DNA from 4 places in the Streptomyces sp. NPDC020965 genome. Region 1 is predicted to be linked to each of the others. Evidence: riboswitches for the same ligand, from Rfam matches in the RefSeq annotation. Region 1 holds a riboswitch; each other region holds the start of a gene.

Region 1 (4,204 bases):
CCATGAGAGACTGGTCTAGACAACCAGAAAGTCTTGACCGCTGAGACCCGAGGGGCAACACAATGGCTGAGCGCCGCGTCAACGTCGGCTGGGCCGAGGGCCTGCACGCCCGACCCGCTTCCATCTTCGTCCGTGCCGCGACGGCTTCCGGCGTGCCGGTCACGATCGCCAAGTCCGACGGCAACCCGGTCAACGCCGCCTCGATGCTGGCCGTGCTCGGCCTGGGCGCGCAGGGCGGCGAGGAGATCGTGCTCGCCTCCGACGCGGACGGTGCCGACGCCGCTCTGGACCGACTGGCCAAGCTGGTGGCCGAGGGCCTCAACGAGCTCCCCGAGACGGTCTGACCCACCGCCTCACCCCGGGTCGCCCGGAGCCGCGGAACCCCTGTGGGGAGACCGCGGCTCCGTCGTGTTCCCGGCACACCGCGGCTCCGTCGCGTTCCCGGCCGACCGCGGTGACGGACGGGCACCCCCGCCCGCGGTGACGGTCCCGCACCCGCGCCCGCGGAGACTTCCGACGCACCCGCCGTACGCACCCGATCCGGGGGCACACCGGGAGAACAGGGCGCGGCCGGTGCCCTCGACCGGGGTACCCGCACACCCGCCGACACCCCCGGGCGGACTCGCGCACCTTCGCACCCTCCCAAGGAATTCCGGGCGGGCCGCCACAATATCCCTCAGCGGAATCCGGGCGACGCGAATCGCATCACGGTCGCGCCCGCCCGCCCGTCCGCATTCTGTTGAATTCATCCCGCATTCACGATCGACCCACGAATACCCCCCGCCGAACGGCACACCGTCTTTGTATACGCCGTGACTGTTAATGGCGGGCACTCCTCGTGTTTACGGCATGTTGCGAAACCACCGCCGGGTCGGGAGTGCGCAACCGGTGCGCCCCCATCGTCCGCGCGGCGTGCGCCGCGCTCAGCGCCCGCGCCCGGTCCGCGTCCCCGCGCGCCACCGCGTCCACGATCGCGCCGCGCTCCGCCCAGGACTCAACGGACCCGGCCGACGGCTCCACGACGTACATCCAGGCGATCCGGTGCCGGAGCTGAGTGAGCAGTGCAGTCAGCCCGGGGCTGCCGGAGGCATGTGCGAGGGTCTCCTGGAACCAGCCGCCGAACGCCCGTAGGTCCTCCCCCTGGCCTCGCCGCGCCCGGTCCTGGGCCAGCCGCACCAAGCCCCGCAGCACCTTCAGATGAGCCTCGGTCCGACGCACGGCGGCCCGCGCCGCCCCCAGCGGCTCCAGCAGGGCACGGACCTCCAGCAGGTCGACGGCGTCCTGCTCGGTGGGTTCGGCGACGCAGGCGCCGGCGTGCCTCCGGGTGACGACGAAGCCCTCCGCCTCCAGGGTCCGCAGGGCCTCGCGCACGGGAACCCGGGAGACTCCGTAGCGCCGCGCCAGTTGCTCCTCGGCGAGCCGCTCGCCGCGTCGGAACACACCGGAGACGATGTCGTCGCGGATCGCCGTACTCACCGACTGCGCGGGAATGCGCATGACCGAACCTCCGCTGTAATCCGCGTGAAACGCCGTCACTGGAAACGCATTCGGCGACTCTATGCCAACGGTCGGCGTTTGCCGATAGGGACGGTCACCCATAGCCCCACAGACTCATAGACCCATAGCCCCATAGACAGGGAAGTCCTCTTCCGGCCATGGATACATTCCGGTCGACCTGATCCGACTGATCCGATAAACCTGGCGACCCCGCAGACCCGACAAACCCAACGAACCCAACGAAAGGCCGAGGACCCCGGCGCGGAGCTGCCAGGGTCCTCGGTACGGAGCGGGCGGTGTCGCGCGGGGGCGCGCGGCGGCCGGTGCAGGGCGCGGGTGTCAGACCTTCACGCCGTGGGCGCGCAGATAGGAGACCGGATTGATGTCCGTCCCGTACTCGGCGCCGGTACGGGCCTCGAAGTGCAGATGCGGTCCGGTGGAGTTGCCCGTCGAGCCCGCGAGGCCGATCCGCTCGCCCGGCATGACGCTCTGCCCGACGGCGACGGTGACCGCCGACAGGTGCCCGTACTGCGTGTACGAGCCGTCCTGCATCCGCAGCACGACGTTCTGGCCGTACGCGCCGCCCCAGCCGGCCTCCACGACGGTGCCCGCGCCGACGGCCATCACGGTGGTGCCGGAGGAGGCGTGGAAATCGATGCCGGAGTGGCTACCGGAGGACCAGAGCGAGCCACCGGTGCCGTAGTCGGTGGAGACGCCGGAGCCCGCGACCGGGAGCCGGTAGGCGAGCCGCTCGCGCTCGGCGGCGCGCGCTGCGCGCTCCTTGGCCTCGCGGATCTCCTGGGCGCGGGCCTCGGCCTTGCGCTGGGCCTCGTCCGCGATCCGCTTCGCCCGCGCGACGGCGTCGGCGGCCTCCTGCTTCTGGGCGGCGGCCTGGTCGGCGACCTCGGCGGCGAGGGTCTCCGCGGTGAGGATCTCCTCGGTCAGGATCTGCGTCATCCCGGTGTCCTCGACCCCGGTGGTGCCGGTCTCGGCGGCGAACGCGGGGGACGCGAGGGTTCCGACGACGCCGGTGGTGGCGAGGGTGCAGACACCGGCGATGCTCGCGCTCTTGCGCGTCATACGGCCCGGGGCACGGTGTTTCCCGGTGGAACGGGCGAACGCCATGAAGAGGCTGTTCCTTTCCTTCCTTCTCGCCTACCGGGTTAGCTGACGGGTTCGGAGCAGGAAGGTCTCCTACGGGCCCCTCCGCGTGGTGCGAAGGTGTCCGATTCACCCCAGAGGGACTGGGTCCCCGGTTCCCCGGGCTCACGCCCGTGGGGATTCGGCGATGGCTGTCCGTGCCGCGGTTGCGGCGTACGACCGGCGAACAGCCGCACTGACGCTAAGCGGCACGACTTTCGATCACCAAACACCGGGCCGGTTTTGTTGGACATGCCACAGGCCAGACGGTCAACTAACACCCAAAACGGTCATATGACAGAACCCCGACACCGTCAGGTGCCGGGGTTCCACAGTCCCGTGCCGCCGCGGCGCCAGCGGGGGCGGCGTCAGTCAGCCTGTGACGACCGTCACTTCGCCGATCCCGAGGGCCCTGACCGGCTCCGCGATCTGCGCCGCGTCACCCACCAGCACCGTCACCAACCGGTCCTGCGGGAAGGCGTTGACGACCGCGGCCGTCGCCTCCACGGTGCCCGTCTCGGCCAACCGCTGGTACAGCAGCGCCTGGTAGTCGTCCGGGAGGTGCTGTTCGACCTGGTCGGCCAGCGTGCCCGCGACGGAGGCCGCCGTCTCGTACTTCAGCGGGGCCACCCCCACCAGATTCTGCACGGCGACATCGCGCTCGGGGTCGGTGAGCCCCTCGGCCGCCAGCGTGCGCAGCACCTTCCACAGGTCCTCCAGCGCCGGACCGGTGTTGGGCGTGTCCACCGAACCGCTGATGCCGAGCAGCGCGGCGCCCGACCCGTCGGGCGCGGAACGCAGCACCTGCCCGAAGGCCCGTACGCCGTAGGTGTAGCCCTTCTCCTCCCGCAGCACCCGGTCCAGCCGGGAGGTGAGGGTGCCGCCGAGGCAGTAGGTGCCGAGCACCTGGGCCGCCCACACCCGGTCGTGCCGGTCCGGCCCGATCCGGCCGATCAGCAGCGTGGTCTGCACCGCGCCCGGCCGGTCCACGATGATCACGCGGCCCGTGTCGTCGCCGGTGATCGGCGGTACGGGGCGGGGCGCGGCGGTGTCGCCCGTCCAGGCCCCGAGGGTGTCCGCGAGGACGGCGTCGAGGTCGACCCCGGTGAGATCGCCGACGATCACCGCCGTGGCGGTGGCGGGCCGCACATGGGCGTCGAAGAACGCCCGTACGGCCTTGGAGTCGATCCGGGAGACCGTCTCCTCGGTGCCCTGCCGGGGACGGGAGATCCGCAGCGAGGACGGGAAGAGGTGCTTGTACAGCTCCATGCCCGCGCGGCGGCCGGGGTTGGCCAGCTCGTGGGGGATCTCGTCCAGCCGGTTGCGCACCAGCCGCTCGATCTCGGTGTCGAGGAAGGCGGGCGCGCGCAGCGCCTCGGCGAGCAGCCCCAGCGCCTTGGGCAGCCGGGAGACCGGCACCTCAAGCGAGACCCGCACACCGGGGTGGTCCGCGTGCGAGTCGAGGGTGGCGCCACAGCGCTCCAGCTCGGCCGCGAACTCCTCGGCCGAGCGCTGGTCGGTGCCCTCGGACAGGGCCCGCGACATGATCGTGGCGATTCCGTCGACA
Region 2 (4,204 bases), on a different contig from region 1:
GAGACGCTCAGCCTGCGCATCGAACGGCACTCCGCCAACGCGCTCGCCCTCGCCGAATGGCTGGAACAGCGCGACGAGGTCGCCGCCGTCCACTACCCCGGGCTGCCCGGGAACCGCTGGCACGAGGCCGCGCGCCGCTATCTGCCCCGCGGGGCGGGCGCCGTCCTCGCCTTCGAGCTGCGGGACGGGGTGGAGGCGGGCAAGCGGTTCGTCGACGGCGTCGAGCTGTTCAGCCACCTGGCCAACATCGGCGACGTCCGCAGCCTGATCATCCATCCGGCCTCCACCACGCACAGCCAACTCGACCCCGAGCAGCTCGCCGCCACCGGCACCTCCCCCGGCCTGGTCCGGCTCTCGGTCGGCATCGAGAACGTCGTCGACCTCAAGGCCGATCTCGACGCCGGTTTCCGCGCGGCCAAGGGCGCCTCCTGAACGCCCCGACCGAAGCCGCCCGGCGCTCCGCCCTCCTGCCGCCCGCCACCGGCGCGTGGCAGGAGGGCGACCCGGCGGGCGGGCGCCGGTGGGTCGAGCTGCGCGAACCGCTGCCGCTGGAGGCGGGCGGCGAACTCCCGGGCGTACGGATGGCGTACGAGACCTGGGGGCGCCCGGCGGCGGACGGCTCCAACGCCGTCCTCGTCCTGCACGCCCTGACCGGTGACAGCCATGTCACCGGTCCTCCGGGGCCCGGACATCCCACCCCCGGCTGGTGGGACGGGCTGATCGGCCCCGGCCGGGCGCTGGACACCGACCGCTGGTTCGTGGTCGCGCCCAATGTGCTCGGCGGCTGCCAGGGCACCACCGGCCCCTCCTCGTACCGGACCGAGGGACAGCGGTGGGGCGGCGCCTTCCCCTATCTGACCACCCGGGACCAGACGGCGGCCGAGGCCGCACTCGCCGATCTGCTCGGTATCGAGCGCTGGGCGCTGGTGGTCGGCGGCTCGATGGGCGGGATGCGGGCGCTGGAGTGGGCGGTGAGCAGCCCGGCGCGGGTCGACGCGCTGCTGCTGCTCGCCAGCACCGCCGCCGCCAGCGCGGAGCAGATCGCCTGGTCCGGGATACAGCTCCGGGCCATCCGGACGGATCCGAACTGGCGCGGCGGTGACTACCACGACGCCGGCCCCGGGCGGGGGCCGCACGAGGGGTTGGGGCTGGCCCGGCGGCTCGCCCATGTGACGTACCGCAGCGAGGCCGAACTCGACACCCGCTTCCGGCGCGCACCCCAGGGGTCGGAGGACCCGTGGCGCGGTGGTCGTTATCAGGTGGAGTCCTATCTCGACCACCATGCGGCCAAGCTGGTGCGGCGTTTCGACGCGGGCAGCTATGTGGTGCTGACCGAGGCGATGAACGGCCATGACATCGGTCGGGGCCGGGGCGGCACGACGGCCGCGTTGCGTCGGGTCGGCGCCCGGACGCTGGTGGCCGGGGTCGACTCCGACCGTCTCTATCCCCTGGCGCAGCAGCGGCGGCTCGCGGCGGGCATTCCCGGCGCCGACCGGGTGCGGGTGGTGGAGTCCCCGTACGGGCACGACGGGTTCCTCATCGAGACGGAGCAGGTCGCGGCGCTCGTGGCGGAGCTGGTCGGAGGGTAGTACGGCGACGGACCGTGGGCGGGGGCCCCGGGGGCCACCCGTCGGCCCCGGCCCCAGGTCCGCGCCTGGGGCCCCGCGCTCAGGGCTCGGGGCTTCGGCGCGGCCCGCGCCACCCAAAAGGTGCACAAGGTCCCATAAGTCGTGAACTCCCCCTTACGGGCAATTCCCCATTTCATTCATGAAATCATCCGGCGGATCATTTCCATCGGATAACAAGAGCATTCGTGACGGGAGTCACTCCTCCTCGTCATTTCGATCATTCCCGGATGACGCATCCCCCTTTCCTGAAAGTTAGTTGGGCATTTCGACGAACAGCGAAAGTGCGGAGTTCTACGATTCGACGTTGATCCAAATCGACGCGTATCAAAATTCGCGCCTTGTTCCGCACGGACCGCTCGTCTACGGTCTCCTCAAATCTGGACGGACCGCCGAATCCTGCCACCGTCCAGCACTCGAACCCACTCATCCACGGCAGGAGCGGGGGAACCAGGTAAGCGCCGTTCCATCAGCGAACGGCTTGGGGTTAAGTCGCGCCATCGCGGTGCGGCCGGACATCTCCAGTCCGAATCCGACAGCTCACCTCGCAGGCGACGGAGAGGAATTCACCATGCCTGCACACGGTAAGCACCGCCGCGCCAAAAACAGTTCTTTCGGCAAGAGGATCATGGCCCTGGGAGTGGGAGGTGCGGTACTCGCCCTGCCAGTCTGGGGCGCCACCACCGCCCATGCGGCCCCGGCCACGGCGTCGGCGACCCACTCCGTGGTCGCCGGTGACACCCTCGCGTCGATCGCGGAGCAGCACGGGATCGACGGCGGCTGGCAGTGGCTGTACGAGGCCAATCGCGAGGCGCTCGGTGACGATCCCGGGGTGCTCCGCCCCGGGCTGACGCTGGCCATCGGCTGGGCTCCGGAGAGCACCGGCGCGAGCGAGGCGGACGCCACCACGGAAGCCGCCGAACCCGCCGCCGCTACCGAACCCGCCGCCGAGCCCGCGGCCGAAGCCGCCCCTGCGAGTGCGCCGGAGGCCGCCTACACCGACGACCTCGACGGCTGGATCAAGGAATCCCTGGCCGTCCTGGCCGAGCACGGCATCCCCGGCAGCTACGAGGGGATCCACCGGAACATCATGCGCGAGTCGTCGGGCGACCCGCAGGCGATCAACAACTGGGACTCCAACGCGGCGGCCGGCACTCCGTCCAAGGGCCTGCTCCAGGTCATCGACCCCACCTTCGAGGCGTACCACGTGCCCGGCACCTCGCTGGACAGCTTCGACCCGGTCGCCAACATCACCGCCGCGTGCAACTACGCGGCCGACCGGTACGGCTCGATCGACAACGTCTTCGGTCCCTACTGACACCCCGGCACCGACGACCCCGGCACCCCTCGCGGGAGTGAACACGCCGGTCGGGTGCGCCTCGGAGCGCCCCCGGCCGGCACCCGTGCATCATGCCCCGGTGCGGCCCGCGGCCCTGAGCCGCAAGGTCTCCTCCCGGGTGACCGGGGCGGCGGCCCGGAGGAACTCCACGACGGTCCGGAGTTCGTCCTCGCCGTACTTCTCGCAGAGCCGCCCCAGCGACCGGGTGAGGCCCTCGAAGAGCGGGCCGATCCGGTCCTCCGCCTGGGGCAGCAGAGTGACCACGACCCGTCGGCGGTCCAGCGGGTCCTTCGCGCGCCGGACATAGCCGCCCGCCTCCAGCCGGTCGACCACACCGGTGATCGCGCCGGTGGTGACGCCGTTCTCGCCGGCCAGCTCGCCCGCGCTCATGGCCCCCCGCCGGACCAGGGCGCCCAGACAGCTCAGATCGAGAACGCTCATCCTCAGCCGGTCCGCGACCGCCTGATGGAAGAGCACGGTCCGGGAGACCAGGGCGCGCAGCTCCGCGTCGAGCGCGCTCGCCAGTCCCTCACGGTCGGTCTCGGTCGCACCGCCGACCCAGGTCGCGATCTCGATATCGCGGTCGCCGTCGCTCGCCATAGGTCACGTCCTCCGCGTCGCCCCCGCCCGATCATCGCCGTCCGGGCGGATTCTCCCGCCGTGTCGGCCCGTGGCACATGGCTGAATTCCCGTGCCGCGGGGGTCCCCCCGGGGGGGCGCGGCCGAGTCAGCGCCGGGGCGCGGGGAAGGCGACGGGGCTGCGGAGACCGGCCCGGTTCACGGCCCGTAAGCCGAAGAAGACATTGTCCTTGGAGAGGTCCACGGTGTGGCGGGTGGTGTCCCCGACCCGGACGATATGGGTCCATTCGGCGTCGGTGGTCTCCCGCCAGACGATCTCGTACCCAGCCAGATCGCTCTCCCGGCCACGCTGCCAGACCAGTTCGGTGGCGTTGGTCAGCCCGCTGGTGACGATGCCGACCTCGCGGGGGGTGCCGGGGGCCTGTGCCAGTGTCCACAGGGCGGCGGCGTTGACCTTGGCCACCCGGGCAATGTAATCGAAGTCGCAGAACTCGGGGAGGTCCCCGTACTGCTTGCCGTCCACCGTACGGACGTCCTGGTGCTGGTGGGCGAAGTCCTCGGCCGGCTCGGTGAAACGGGCCGCGGGGAAGCCGCGTTCGAGGAACGGGATGTGGTCGCCGCCGCGCAGATAGCGGTCGCGGCGGTGGACGATCCGCACCCG
Region 3 (4,204 bases), on a different contig from region 1:
GCCGGTCAGCCGGGAGCGGCGGGCCTGGCGCCGGGTCTGGGAGCGGTAGACACGGGCGGCGGTCTGCTCGCCGAGCAGCCGCAACCTGGTCGCGGTGGAGAACCGGTCACGGTCCTTCGCGGCCATGTCGTCCCGCCTCCCTTCCCCCGTACCCACGTACGGACGTCCCCGGACACGGTACGGGACCGTGGCCGAGGACGTCCGGACGACTGGCTGCGCACCCCCCGGCGGCTGACCTTGATCAACCGTCGGGAGGTGCGTCGCTCGACCGCCGTGGGAGACCGGCCGGCCGGGAGGACCCGGCGATCGGTCCGTGCGGGTCCGGCCCTGTGGATCAACCCTTGCGGATCAACCCCGGTGGATCAGCCCTTGCGGATCAGCGCTCGCGGATCAACCCGTGCGGATCAGCCCTTGAAGCGGGGGAACGCGCTGCGCCCGGCGTACACCGCGGCGTCGTCGAGGATCTCCTCGATGCGCAGCAGCTGGTTGTACTTGGCGACGCGCTCCGAGCGCGCCGGGGCGCCGGTCTTGATCTGACCGCAGTTGGTGGCGACGGCGAGGTCCGCGATGGTGACGTCCTCGGTCTCACCGGAGCGGTGGGACATCATGCACTTGAAGCCGCTGCGCTGGGCCAGCTCGACCGCGTCGAGGGTCTCGGTCAGCGAACCGATCTGGTTGACCTTGACGAGCAGGGCGTTGGCCGAGCCCTCGTCGATGCCGCGGGCCAGGCGCTCCGGGTTGGTGACGAAGAGGTCGTCGCCGACGATCTGGACCTTGGCGCCCAGCTTGTCGGTGAGGACCTTCCAGCCGGCCCAGTCGTCCTCGAAGAGCGGGTCCTCGATGGAGACCAGCGGGTAGGCCGCGACCAGCTCCTCGTAGTACTCGGTCAGCTCGGCGGCGGAGAGGGACTTGCCCTCGAAGTTGTACGAGCCGTCCTTGTAGAACTCGGAGGCGGCGACGTCGAGCGCGAGCGCGATGTCCTTGCCGGGGACGTAACCGGCCTCCTTGATGGCCTCAAGGATCAGGTCGAGCGCGGCGCGGTTGGAGTCGAGGTTCGGCGCGAAGCCGCCCTCGTCGCCGAGGCCGGTGGAGAGGCCCTTCTGCTTCAGCACCTTCTTGAGGGTGTGGTAGACCTCGGTGCCCCAGCGCAGCGCCTCGGAGAAGGATTCGGCGCCGATGGGCGCGATCATGAACTCCTGGATGTCCACGTTGGAGTCGGCGTGCGAGCCGCCGTTCAGGATGTTCATCATCGGAACGGGCAGCAGGTGCGCGTTCGGGCCGCCCAGGTAGCGGAAGAGCGGCAGGTCGGACGCCTCGGACGCGGCGTGCGCCACGGCGAGGGAGACGCCGAGGATGGCGTTGGCGCCGAGCGAGGACTTGTCCGGGGTGGCGTCCAGGTCGAACATCGCCTGGTCGATCAGCCGCTGCTCGGTGGCGTCATAGCCGACGAGCTCCGGGCCGATCTGCTCGATGACGGCGAGGACGGCCTTCTCGACGCCCTTGCCCTGGTAGCGGTTCGGGTCACCGTCGCGGAGCTCAAGGGCTTCGAACGCACCGGTGGAGGCGCCGGACGGAACTGCAGCACGACCCGTGCTGCCGTCGTCGAGGCCAACCTCGACCTCGACCGTGGGGTTGCCTCGGGAGTCCAGGATTTCCCGGGCTACGACGACGTCGATGGACGGCACTAGCATCTCCTTCTGGGATGTGACGCTTGGAGTGCAGGGTCTCTTTGGCCTTGCGCCACGAGCCTAACCGGCGGTGGGGCACCGACCGGCCGGTTGCCCGCCCGCTGGGACGAAAAACGCCGTGAACGGCCGCGGCGGGGGACAAAAAGAACGATGTCTACCGGTCGGTAGGAGTCGGGCGGGCGTCCGCCCGGCCGGGAGACAGAGAGAAACCCCGGTCCGGCGCGTACGGGGGAAGCGCGCCGGACCGGGGTGGCCCATTCGGCCCCGAGGGGCCCGGGGCCCGCTCCGGGTGTCGTTCCGGAGCGGCCCCGAGACCTGTCTCGGGTGTCGGCCCCGGGGGGCCGTGGGGTCAGCCGAGGTGGAGCTGCTGACCCGGGTAGATCACATCGGCGTCGTCGACGATGTCCTTGTTCAGCTCGAACAGCTTGGCCCAGCCGCCGCCCACCTTCTCGGCGGTGGCGATCGTGCTGAGGGTGTCGCCGGCCTTCACCTGGTACTCGCCGTCGCCCTTCTGGAAGCCCTTGGCCGGAGCCGGGGCCGCGGACGGGGCGGGGGCGGCGGAGCGCTCGGAGCGGGTGGTCGGGGCCTCGGCGCGCTTCTGCTGCGGCTGCGCCTGACGCTCGGACTTCTGCTCGGCCTTCGGCTGCGACTTCTGCTGGCTCTGCTGCTGCGGCTGCTGCTCGGTCGAGCCGCCGCCGTAGGTGGCCTGGGAGAGGTTCACACCACAGTTCGGCCAGGCGCCCTTGCCCTGACCGTCGAGGACCTTCTCGGCGATCCGGATCTGCTGCGACTTCGACGCCTTGTCGGCGGTGGAGGCGTACGCGGTGCCGCCGTAGCCGGCCCAGGTGGAGGCCGAGAACTGGAGGCCGCCGTAGTAACCGTTGCCGGTGTTGATCGACCAGTTGCCGCCGGACTCGCACTGGGCGACGGCGTCCCACTCGCTGGCGGTCGCGGCGGAGGCCGAGGTGGCGCCCATCAGCGGGGCGGCGACGGCGGCACCGGTGACACCGGCGAGCGTGGCGATACGGGTGGCCTTGGAGGGGCGGCGGTGCTTGCCCTTGCCGGAAAACAGCATGGTGGTCTCCTCACCGACGCCTACGAGGTGAGCTGTCGGGTTCGGGCCAAGTGAGTTGCCCGGCCGCGCGTCCTAGCGCGCGGCTTCACCCCTAGCCGGGTGGCCCACCGTCATCCTCAACGGCCGGGTCCGGCGCTTACCTTGGGTCCCCCGCTCCTGCCTTCGGCGCACTGAGCGTCGAGTACTCCCCCCGACCGACGGCAGGATTCGGCGTGACGGTCGATGGTGCCCGCGGTGGCGAGCGGTTCAGACCGTAGCCACAGTTCTCCCCGATGTTCAAAGATGAACATCGGGGAGAAATCGCCCATCCCGCTCGACCGAGAACGCACATTTCCGCAGGTCGAGCGCGGAATGACCAGTTCCAGCGGAGCCGTCGAGTCCATTTCGGCAAAGAGACCCTTGTCTCACTTCCGCAAAATTGGACAAAGGAGGACTAACTACCCCTGTTTTGCGTCGAGATCGAGGCTCTGACCGGGGTGGATGAGGTCGGGGTCGGAGCCGACGGCGGTCCGGTTCTTCTCGTACAGCGCGTTCCAACCGCCGTCGAGCTTCCGCTCCTCCGCGATGGCCCAGAGGCTGTCACCGGGCTGGACGGTGTACGAGGTGGGTGAGGCGCCCGCGCCACCGGCCGTGCCCTTGACGACCTCCACCTTCTTGTCGCCGGGCACCGTGGCGCCCACGGCGCCGTCACGGGCCGCGCCGGCACCGCGGGAGGCATGGCCGGGATCGGCCGCCCGCCGCTCGGCGGCCTCGTTGGCGGGCGACGGGGTGCCGGATGCGGTGCCGCCCGGCTCGGCGGCCTCGGTGGCCGGAGGCGGGGTGCTCGACCCGGGCACGCCCGCAGAATCCGCGGAATCCGCAGCGCCGGTCGTGCCCTCAGGCTTCTTGGTCGGCTCATCGGCGGGCTCGCCCCGGTGCTTTCCGGCACCGGCCGTCGCGGCGGCGGCGCGGTCGGCGCCGCTGCCGACGCCCTGGGTCGGGCCGGCGCCCGGGGTGGTCGACCCGGTGGCGGGCTTCGGCGTCGTCGTCGCCCCGCCCTTCTGGCCCGGGGCGGAGGGCGTCGCGGAGGCGCCACCGCTCGTCCCGTCCGTCTCGGACCGGCCCGTGGCGGCGCCCTTGTCCGTACCGGTGCTCTTGTCCGTGCCCGTGCCCGTGCTCTTGTCCGTGGCCTTGCCGGTGCCCGTGCCCGTGCTCTTCCCGGTGCCCTTCTCCGTGCCGGTGGCTCTGTCCGTGAGCCCGGCGATGCCCGCGCACGACGCCCACGCCTTCTCGCCCTGCGCGGCGAGGACCTTCTCCGCGACGGCTATCTGCTGCGAACGGCTCGCGAGGTCGGCGCGGGAGGCGTACTCCGTACCGCCGAACTCCTCCCAGACCCGCTGCGAGAGCTGGAGTCCGCCGTAGTAGCCGTTGCCGGTGTCGGCACTCCAGAGGCCACCGCTCT
Region 4 (4,204 bases), on a different contig from region 1:
TCCTCAGTCTCGCCAGAATCTACGGTACGGCAATCGGCGAGCTGCTCGGCGAGGTGTCGGCGGAGCGCGACCCGATCGTCCGGGCCGGCCGCCGGGAGCCCGCGGCAGCCGACGGCTGGACGTATCACCAGGTGGGCGCCCCTGGCCGGGCCATGCAGGCGCTCCGGCTCGTCGTCCCTTACGGCGCGCAGGGCGATCTGGTACGGGTCCATCCCGGCGAGGAGTGGATCCATGTCCTCGACGGCCGGGTGCGGCTCACCCTCGGCGAGGCCGTGCACGAACTCGGCCCCGGGGACAGCGCGCACTTCGACTCGCTCACCCCCCACCGCATCGCGGCCGCCACCCGCGACGGCGCCGAGATGCTCTTCGTCCACACCCTGCTCCAGAGCCCCGACCTCCATCCGCACCACAGCTGACGCCGGTCCGCCGGTACGAGAAGAGAGGCCCGCCATGTCCGAGAGCCCCGCACCCCAGAACCCCGCCGCGCCCGAGAGCCCCGCGGTCTCCTCGAAGGCCGCCGCCAAAGAGGAGGGGAAGTTCCCCCGGGGTCTGGTGATCCGCCTCTTCGCCTACCTGATCGCGGGCCATGTGTTCGCCGGGTTCCTCTATCTCCTCTTCGAGATGGGCGCCAAGTAACCCAGGGTCGACCGGCGCCCACCCGTCGCGAGCCTCCCGTGGAATTCGCGAACCCTCCGTGAATTCGCGAACCTCCGTGAATTCGCGAACCCTCCGTGAAGGGGGACGGACGCGGTCACGCCCCGTCGAGCAGTCGCTCCCGCAGCCGCGCCCGGGTCTCGGGGGAGACCCCCAGCCCGTCCGTCAGATAGCGCTCGGTGGTGCCCCAGGTCTGCTCGATCGCATCGAAGGCGGCGTTCAGATAAGCGGCGCGCGCGTCGAAGAGCGGGTTCAGCAGCTCCATCACCTCCGCCGACATCCCGGCCGGCGAGTTGTCCCGGCGACGCACCAGATAACGCCGGTGCGGCTCGTTGGACTTGAGGTAGTCCGCCTCGATCGCCTCCCGCTCCACCCCGACCGCGAGCAGGGACACCGCTATCGAGAGCCCGGCGCGGTCCTTGCCCGCCGCGCAGTGCATGAGTGCCGGGACGCTGTCCTCGGCGAGCGCGTGCAGCACCCGGCTGTGCTCCCCGGTGCGCCCGGTGATCATCGTCCGGTACGACTCCGCCATCCGGTCCGCCGCCCTGCCGTCCGCCAGGATCGACCGGAGCTGGTCGAGATCGCCCTCGCGCACCATCAGCCAGAAGTCGGCGCCGTCGGCCGGGTCGCTGAGGGGCAGATTCAGATTCCGCACCCCGGGCAGGTCGATATCGGGACCCTCCAGCCGCATATCGGCCGAGTTCCGGAAGTCGAAGACCGTGCGCAGCCCCAGTGTGGCGAGGAACGCGGCATCGCTCGCGGTCGCGTTGGCGAGGTGACCGCTGCGGTAGAGGGCTCCGTACCGCACCTGCCGGCCGTCCACGGTCGGCAGTCCGCCCACGTCTCGGAAGTTGCGAACCCCGGTCAGCTCGGGTTCGGTCGACGGGACCCGCGGCAGCTGCTGTGTCACAAAGGCTCCTGGAGGTCACTGCCGGCGCGGCTCGCCGACGATGGCGTGTTCCCGACGATACGACACCGCCGTGCCCGGTCCCCGGCCTGTGCGGTCACCCGGTCCTCGGCACGGGTCGGCCAGCGGCCAGCGGCTACCGGGCGGGGGCGGCGGCGCCGGGCCACCCGCGGGGTCGGCACCTCATCCGGCCGGGGGTACCGGACCCCCGGATCCCTCACCCCGCCGCCACTAAGAGCCACATTCTGCACTTCTGACCGAATTGGTCGTTTAAGGGTAACGTGCCCCATCTATAGGGGAGATGGGGCCTCGCTCGTGAGCAGGATCATATTCGTGACGTTCCGTGCCGCCGGACGCGCGGCCGATATCGACGCGGGGTGGGTAGTTGGCCTTTCCGGTTCCACGGAGGGTGACCGGAAATTCCGGTCCGCCGGTGAATCGATCTTGACAGTGAAAGCGGAGTGGCTTGTTCAGGTCTGTGGCGCTCGTCTACGGTCACGGCAATCCGGGCGGACCGCCTCATCCTGCCGCCGACCGGAACCCCATTCGCATATCCACGCATGGCAGGAGCGGGGGACCCAGTCAGTACGCCGATCCGGGCATCCGGACGGCTTGGGGTGAAGTCGCGCAGTCGCGCGGCCGGGCATCTCCAGCCCGAACCCGACAGCTCACCTCGCAGGCGTCGGAGAGGAAGCAACGCCATGCCCGGAAAGGGTAAGCACCGCCGTACCAGGACCAGCCCCCTCACCCGCGGATTCGTCGCCGCGGGTACCGGTGGCGCCGCCATCGCCCTGCCACTGCTGGGCGCGGCCGGCGCCCACGCGGCGGAGCGGCCGGCCTCCGCCACCGCGCAGGTGACCAAGGCCCCCGCCGCCGCCCCGGTGGCGGAGAAGGCGGCGGAGAAGTCCGCAGCCGTCTACCGGGTGGTCGCCGGTGACCATCTGTCCAAGATCGCCGACGAGCAGCGGGTCGACGGTGGCTGGCAGCGGCTCTACGAGGACAACCGCAAGGTCGTCGGCGGGGACCCCGCGCTGATCCACCCGGGCGTCGAACTCGCCATCGCCAAGGCGACCGGCGGTGCGGTGCCGTCGCAGCGGACGGAGGCCACCCCGGAGCCCGCGTCCCGGTCCGCCGCCCCGGCGACTCCGGAGGTCGAGCCCGCCCCGGCCGCGGCGGCCCCCGCCGAGAGCGACGGCGCGAGCCAGACCGCGTCGGACACCGCGGAGACACCGGCCGCCCCCGCCGCCGCCGGTTCCGGTTACACCACCCCGCTCGAATCCGGTGGTGTCACCACCTCCTACCGCGCCTCCGGCGCCATGTGGTCCAGCGGCTACCACACCGGTGTCGACTTCGCGGCGGCCACCGGCACCACCGTCCGGTCCGTCGGCCCGGGCAGTGTCGTCTCCGCGGGCTGGAGCGGTTCCTACGGCAACGAGGTCGTCATCCAGCACACCGACGGCACCTACTCCCAGTACGCCCACCTCTCCTCCCTCGCCGTGTCGGCCGGGCAGAGCGTGACCGGCGGACAGCAGATCGGCCTCTCCGGCTCCACCGGCAACTCCAGCGGCCCGCACCTGCACTTCGAGATCCGCACCGGTCCCGACTACGGCTCGGACATCGACCCGGTGGCGTACCTGCGCCAGCACGGTGTCTCCCTCTGAACCGACGGCATCACCGCTGCCCCCCAGCGGAGGGCACCGGATGAACGGTCCGCGTCACACCTGACCCCGCGCGAGCCCGCCAGCCCCGCCCGTATCGGGTGAATCCCCGAATCCCCGTGTGCCGCCCCGGTGGTACGCGGGGATTCTGGCGTATTCCCACCCACCGGAATCGGACCCGGTGGTAAAGATCACCCCCCGTCAACCCCTCCTTACGGTCGCGTAGGTCACATCCGCGAGGTCAGGATGAGTTCTCGTGGCACAAGACGTGAGAACTTCGAGAGCAGGGACGCCCGGCGGAATCGGGTCGTACGCGGCGATCGGTGACAGCTTCACCGAAGGCGTCGGCGACCCCGGCCCCGCCGGGACGTACCTGGGCTGGGCGGACCGTTTCGCGGTCCTGCTCGCCGACCGCGCGCCGGAACACCCCTTCCGCTACGCCAATCTGGCGGTACGGGGCCGACTGCTCGACCAGATCGTCGCGGAGCAGGTGCCGAGGGCCCGGGAACTCGCCCCTGACCTGGTGACGTTCTGCGCCGGGGGCAACGACATCATTCGACCGGGCAGCGACCCCGACGCCGTGGCCGAGCGCTTCGAGCGGGCGGTGGCCGATCTGACCAACGCCGTCGGCACGGTCATGGTGACCACCGGATTCGACACCCGAGGCGTCCCGGTCCTGCGCCACCTGCGCGGCAGGATAGCCACGTACAGCGCACATGTGCGGTCCATCGCCGACCGGTACGACTGCCCCGTACTCGACCTGTGGTCGCTCAGATCGGTCCAGGACCGCCGGGCCTGGGACCGCGACCGGCTGCATCTCTCCCCGGAGGGGCACACCCGGGTCGCGCTCCGTGCCGCGCAGGTGCTGGGGATCGACGTGCCGGCCGACCCGGATCAGCCCTGGCCCCCGCTACCGCCGCGCGGCACCCTTGAGGTGCGGCGCGACGACATCCACTGGGCGCGTGAGCATCTGGTGCCCTGGTTC

Evidence for each region. Region 1 has a riboswitch for cyclic di-AMP ahead of ACH4S7_RS22980 (M23 family metallopeptidase). Riboswitches for the same ligand answer to the same signal wherever they lie in the genome.
Region 2: it holds a riboswitch for cyclic di-AMP, as region 1 does, so the genes downstream of both, ACH4S7_RS15270 (transglycosylase SLT domain-containing protein) here and ACH4S7_RS22980 (M23 family metallopeptidase) in region 1, are expected to answer to the same signal.
Region 3: it holds a riboswitch for cyclic di-AMP, as region 1 does, so the genes downstream of both, ACH4S7_RS28255 (transglycosylase family protein) here and ACH4S7_RS22980 (M23 family metallopeptidase) in region 1, are expected to answer to the same signal.
Region 4: it holds a riboswitch for cyclic di-AMP, as region 1 does, so the genes downstream of both, ACH4S7_RS14665 (peptidoglycan DD-metalloendopeptidase family protein) here and ACH4S7_RS22980 (M23 family metallopeptidase) in region 1, are expected to answer to the same signal.

What each region holds. Positions count from the first base shown of each region.
Region 1 covers NZ_JBIRRE010000007.1:396,034-400,237, forward strand. The annotation lists gene ACH4S7_RS22970 (HPr family phosphocarrier protein) at 63-344, shown strand; gene ACH4S7_RS22975 (GntR family transcriptional regulator) at 820-1,497, opposite strand; gene ACH4S7_RS22980 (M23 family metallopeptidase) at 1,837-2,622, opposite strand; cyclic di-AMP (ydaO/yuaA leader) riboswitch at 2,635-2,795, opposite strand; gene ACH4S7_RS22985 (M16 family metallopeptidase) at 3,010-4,204, opposite strand, start outside.
Region 2 covers NZ_JBIRRE010000004.1:338,249-342,452, forward strand. The annotation lists gene ACH4S7_RS15260 (bifunctional o-acetylhomoserine/o-acetylserine sulfhydrylase) at 1-432, shown strand, start outside; gene ACH4S7_RS15265 (homoserine O-acetyltransferase) at 429-1,589, shown strand; cyclic di-AMP (ydaO/yuaA leader) riboswitch at 2,006-2,192, shown strand; gene ACH4S7_RS15270 (transglycosylase SLT domain-containing protein) at 2,197-2,943, shown strand; gene ACH4S7_RS15275 (MarR family winged helix-turn-helix transcriptional regulator) at 3,034-3,564, opposite strand; gene ACH4S7_RS15280 (M28 family metallopeptidase) at 3,692-4,204, opposite strand, start outside.
Region 3 covers NZ_JBIRRE010000010.1:244,256-248,459, reverse strand. The annotation lists gene ACH4S7_RS28265 (septum formation initiator family protein) at 1-126, opposite strand, end outside; gene eno (phosphopyruvate hydratase) at 405-1,691, opposite strand; gene ACH4S7_RS28255 (transglycosylase family protein) at 2,038-2,763, opposite strand; cyclic di-AMP (ydaO/yuaA leader) riboswitch at 2,766-2,941, opposite strand; gene ACH4S7_RS28250 (transglycosylase family protein) at 3,201-4,204, opposite strand, start outside.
Region 4 covers NZ_JBIRRE010000004.1:194,421-198,624, reverse strand. The annotation lists gene ACH4S7_RS14680 (helix-turn-helix domain-containing protein) at 1-416, shown strand, start outside; gene ACH4S7_RS14675 (DUF6126 family protein) at 451-636, shown strand; gene ACH4S7_RS14670 (tyrosine-protein phosphatase) at 752-1,564, opposite strand; cyclic di-AMP (ydaO/yuaA leader) riboswitch at 2,099-2,258, shown strand; gene ACH4S7_RS14665 (peptidoglycan DD-metalloendopeptidase family protein) at 2,263-3,222, shown strand; gene ACH4S7_RS14660 (SGNH/GDSL hydrolase family protein) at 3,476-4,204, shown strand, end outside.